Regions from separate parts of the Rhizobium sp. SRDI969 genome, predicted to be linked through region 1. Evidence: riboswitches for the same ligand, from Rfam matches in the RefSeq annotation. Region 1 holds a riboswitch; the other holds the start of a gene.
What was found. Region 1 has a riboswitch for FMN ahead of ribB (3,4-dihydroxy-2-butanone-4-phosphate synthase). Riboswitches for the same ligand answer to the same signal wherever they lie in the genome.
Positions count from the first base shown of each region.

Region 2: it holds a riboswitch for FMN, as region 1 does, so the genes downstream of both, N2A41_RS13360 (6,7-dimethyl-8-ribityllumazine synthase) here and ribB (3,4-dihydroxy-2-butanone-4-phosphate synthase) in region 1, are expected to answer to the same signal.

Region 1 is NZ_CP104035.1:2,284,565-2,286,951, reverse strand. It holds gene N2A41_RS11490 (SDR family oxidoreductase) at 1-125, shown strand, start outside; gene ribB (3,4-dihydroxy-2-butanone-4-phosphate synthase) at 503-1,138, opposite strand; FMN riboswitch at 1,265-1,463, opposite strand; gene N2A41_RS11480 (glucose 1-dehydrogenase) at 1,641-2,387, opposite strand, start outside.
Region 2 is NZ_CP104035.1:2,645,535-2,647,921, forward strand. It holds gene N2A41_RS13350 (GCG_CRPN prefix-to-repeats domain-containing protein) at 103-414, opposite strand; gene N2A41_RS13355 (SRPBCC family protein) at 535-981, opposite strand; FMN riboswitch at 1,227-1,368, shown strand; gene N2A41_RS13360 (6,7-dimethyl-8-ribityllumazine synthase) at 1,447-1,881, shown strand; gene N2A41_RS13365 (VOC family protein) at 2,139-2,387, shown strand, end outside.

The DNA of each region.
Region 1 (2,387 bases):
TGAAACGCATGGCGCAACCCGAAGAGATCGCCAATGCAGCGCTCTTCCTGGCCTCCGACATGTCGAGCTTCGTGACCGGCACGGCGATGCTGGCGGATGGCGGCGTTTCGATCAGCCGGACATAAGGCGGACGATCGGGCCGTTCATTTGCATTCGCTTGCGCTCAACGCATTCGCGGCTTTGCCGCTCACCCCCTCATCTGCCTGCCGGCATCTTCTCCCCGCTGGGGAGAAGGGGAGTCGTGGCAATGTCTTGCATTCTTGGGAGCCCAGTTGTGGAAATGACAGCCGTTCGGCTTGCTCCCGCTTCTCCCCGGTGGGGAGAAGATGCCCGTAGGGCAGATGAGGGGGGTGAGGAGCAGTCGCGACGAACGCCTTGAGCGCAAGCGAAAGGCAATGGCCTCAGCGGAGAATAACCCGGCGCACGCGTCCCATCCGTCGAGGCCCATTAGGCCCCTTCCGAATGAGGCGCTCTGCTGTTGGTGCCGCCTTGAGGGCTACGATCAGGCGACTTCGCGTATGTCTTTTGCCGCCTGGCGTTCGAGATAGGCAACCAGATCCTCGATGGTGACGAGGAGGAGGTTATGACGTTTGGCGAAGAGCGTGAGGTCGGGGAGGCGCGACATGGTTCCGTCGTCATTGGCGACTTCGCAGATGACGCCGGCCGGGGTCTTTCCGGCGAGGCGGGCGAGATCGACGGCGGCTTCGGTGTGTCCGGGGCGGCCGAGGACGCCGCGTGCGTTGGCGCGCAACGGGAAGATATGGCCGGGGCGGGCGAAATCGGCGGGCTTTGTGCGATCGTCGACCAGGGCGCGGACAGTCGCGGCGCGATCGGCTGCCGAGATGCCGGTCGTTGTGCCCTTGAGATAATCGACCGAGACCGTGAAGGCGGTTTTGTGCGATTCCGTATTGTTGGGCACCATCAGCGGGATATCGAGCGCGTCGAGGCGCTCGCCTTCCATGGCGACGCAGATGAGACCACGGGCATGGGTCATCATGAAGGCGATTGTTTCAGGAATGGCGGCGTCGGCGGCGACCACGATATCGCCCTCGTTTTCCCTGTCCTGGTCGTCGACGACGACGACCATCTCACCACGGGCAATGGCTGATATGGCATCTTCAATTCTTGCGATAGTCATGCTGTCTGGCCTTTCAAGGGTTATGTCAGCGGGCTGACATGGTCTGCTCGGCTCAATCCGTGAGCGAGCCTTCTTCCCTTGGGCGAACAAACGTCAGCCGACTCCGGGAGGGAGTGCGACTGCCCGTGTTGTCCTCTTCCATCCGGACTATACCGTCGGCTCCGGCATCTCACCGGATCTGCTGACCTTCAGGCAATTCAAAGTGCTACAGCGTCCTTTACGCGTCTGAAAGACGCGCGGCGCTGTAGTGCCGGAAGCGCTCGCGGGCTCCAGGATTGCTCCTGATACCGCCGGTGGGGAATTACACCCCGCCCTGAGAACATTTCGAAGATAGAACCAAAAACAGGCGGATGGCAAGGTCACTCGACCGGGCAAAAATGCAAAGCTGCCCTAACGCCGATGGACACACTGTTCACCCGGAGGCGACGACCGTGTCGCCTTCCGCGCTTGTTCCATGCATGTCGTTGTCCCAAAACCACTGCGCACTTCTAGCCGACCTGCATCAGGACATGATCAGGCCGCCGTCGACATTGATCGTCTGGCCGATGATATAGGCGGCGTCATCGCTGGCGAGGAAGGTCACCAGGCCAGCAACATCCTCGCCGGTGCCGGCCCGTTTCATCGGGATGCCCTCGACCCATTCCTTCATCAGTTCGCCGGGGGCGTAGTTGCCGAGCAGCTTGCCCCAGGCCTGGTCGTTATAGGCCCACATGTCGGTCTCGATAATGCCGGGGCAGAAGGCGTTGACGGTGATCTTCTCGGTCGCGACTTCCTTGGCCAGGCTCTGGGTGATGCCGACGACGCCCATTTTCGAGGCGGCATAATGCGGCGTGTAGATGAAGCCGTCGCGGGCCTGGCCGGAGGCGGTGTTGATAATGCGGCCGCCGCGCTTGTGCTTGCGCATTCTTGATATCGCCTCCTGGGCGCAGAGGAAGACGCCCTTGGTGTTGACGGCCATGACCTTGTCCCACTCGTTTTCGGTCAGATCCTCGACGCGGGCAATGGTGATGACGCCGGCATTCTGGATCGAGACGTCGACCGAGCCGAATTCCCTCTCGGCGGCATCGTAGAGGGCGGTGACGCTCGCCTTGTCGGTGACGTCGCCGATGAAGGAGACCGCCTTGCCGCCTTCGGCCCGGATCTGTTCGGCGACGCCGTGAACCAGGTCCTCGTTGGCCGAGACGACGAGATTGGCGCCCTCGCGCGCAAATCGTCTAGCGATGGCGGCGCCGATGCCGCGGCTACCCCC
Region 2 (2,387 bases), 360 kb from region 1:
AATCGGGAGGACGCTGCCGGTCAGCGTCGACGAACCTATCTCATCAGAAAAGGCCGGGCGAAATCGCTCCGGCCTTCGTCCATTTTCACCTAAGCGAGACCCTTAATCATCATCATCCCGCCAACGCCGATCGCGATCCCAGCGCCGCTCATGGCGCCAGCGCGGACTATCCCAATCCCGGTGACGCCGCTCCCAGCCCCAGCGGGGCGGACCACCGTAGAAAGCTACCGGCGGCGGGCGTCTCCAGTTTGGCCGGCATTCGCCCCAGCGCGTCAGATGCCAGCCGCGACCGCAGGCGTAGTCGACCTTTGTGACATTGCTTTGCACATTGATTGTCCCAAGCGGCATCGCCTCCGCGGTGCCGAACGAGAGGCTGCCGGCAAGCAAGGCAGCCGCGATAGAAAGTGCCTTCATCGAGAACTCCATTTTCAATCCAGCCACCCCGAGCTTATGGCCGCTAAATTGAACTGGAGATGAATTGCGCGTTCATGTTTGACGCGCGCAGAGAGCGTGGTTGGCCCGCGAGGAAACCGCTCAAGTTCTGCCGTAAAAAGCGTCGGGACCCGGATCACGCCCGGCGGCGACCTCGGTCAGCCGCCCCAGGTAATGCGCCCAGCCTTCCGCATGGCCGGCACATTGCTCGGCGCTCGGCAGGCCGCTATGGGTGAGCCGCAGCAGCGTTCCGCCCCCCTGCTCGATCAGGTCGATCTCGACCAGGCTCGACCCTGGCGGCACCACTTCGCTGCCATCCCAGCCAAAGCTATAGGCAAGGCGATGAACCGGAACCACTTCTCGAAACGAGCCGCGCGCAAAGCGGGCGCCGGTGACGTTGACAAGATAGAGCCCGCCAGGCTGCGGCTCGACCTGCGCCTCCGTTCCCATCCAGCGCAGGATCTTTTCCGGGTCGGTCATCAGCGCGAACACCGCGGCCGGCGGCGCCGCGATATGCGCCTCGCGGTGGACGACGAAGGGGTCTTGCATCTCTCTCTCCCGTGGTTGCCACGGCCCTGCCCGCCTCCGGTGGAGACGGCGCATCCTGTCTTGCCGTGCTATTCTGACGTGAATGTCCTCACTGGATGCATGTAGGCGCAAGCGCATCCTCAGCAAGAGGGCTTGCCCGTCGCGATCAACCAACAAGCGAAATCGCCGCTTCGGAGCCCTGATCCTACATTGGCCGCGAAGCATTTCGACCTATTGCCAGCCCGTCGCCTTCCCCCTATTGTTCGCGCCGTTCTCAGGGCGGGGTGCAAGTCCCTACCGGCGGTATGTAATCAGATTGCGAGCCCGCGAGCGCCTTCTCAGGAAGGGTCAGCAGATCAGGTGAGATGCCTGAGCCGACGGTCATAGTCCGGATGAAAGAGAACGTGCGTTCCTGCCGCCCTTGCGGCTGTCGGGGACGTTCGTGATCGCCTTGGGTGATGTGTCTTTTCGCCAAAGGAGATTACCATGGCACCCACCCGCTATGCCTTCATCAAAGCCAGCTGGCACGCCGACATCGTCGACCGCGCCCTTGATGGCTTTCATCAGCTTATTCCGCCCGAGCAGATCGATGTGTTCGATGTTCCCGGCGCATTCGAGATGCCGCTGCTGTCGCGCGATCTTGCGGCAACTGGACGCTATGCCGCTGTCGTTGCCGCCGCCTTCGTCGTCGATGGCGGAATCTACCGCCACGAATTCGTCGCCCAGGCCGTCGTCGATGGGCTGATGCGCGCCGGCATGGATACCGGCGTGCCGGTGCTGTCGGTGTCGCTGACGCCGCATCAGTATCAGGAAACCGAGCATCACAAGCAGATCTACCGCGCACATTTCGTCGAGAAAGGGCGCGAGGCAGCAAAGGCGGCTCTGACGATCGGCAAAACCCGCGCCGCCCTTGCTGCGTAGGAACTTCCTGCACGCCGGCTCGACGAGCCGCAGGACGACAGACGAAGTGGCGGGGGACCGACCCCGCCGCCTCATCGGATCGACATGACCTCACCAACCGCAGGAATGAAAGCGACGCGCCGTGTGTCGCAGCGGAATCCGCTAATACCGGCCAAATCAGACAGAATAATTGATTCGACGACCCCACCGCGCCGTGGTCAACTTGGCCCGTCACGTGTCCGCAATTCTCAAGACATCCAGAACCCAAGGAGCTTAAGATGAGCAATGCACTGCGCAGCGAAACCCCCATCGAGACCCCGAGAACTCAGCCCGTCGACACCAAGCTCGAGGTGGTCGTCATCCCCGTTTCCGACGTCGACCGCGCCAAACGTTTTTACGACGGGCTGGGTTGGCGGCTCGACGCCGACTTCGCCAATGATGCCGATTTCCGGGTGATCCAGTTTACCCCGCCCGGCTCCGGCTGCGCGATCATCTTCGGCAAGAACGTCACCGCCGCAGCCCCCGGC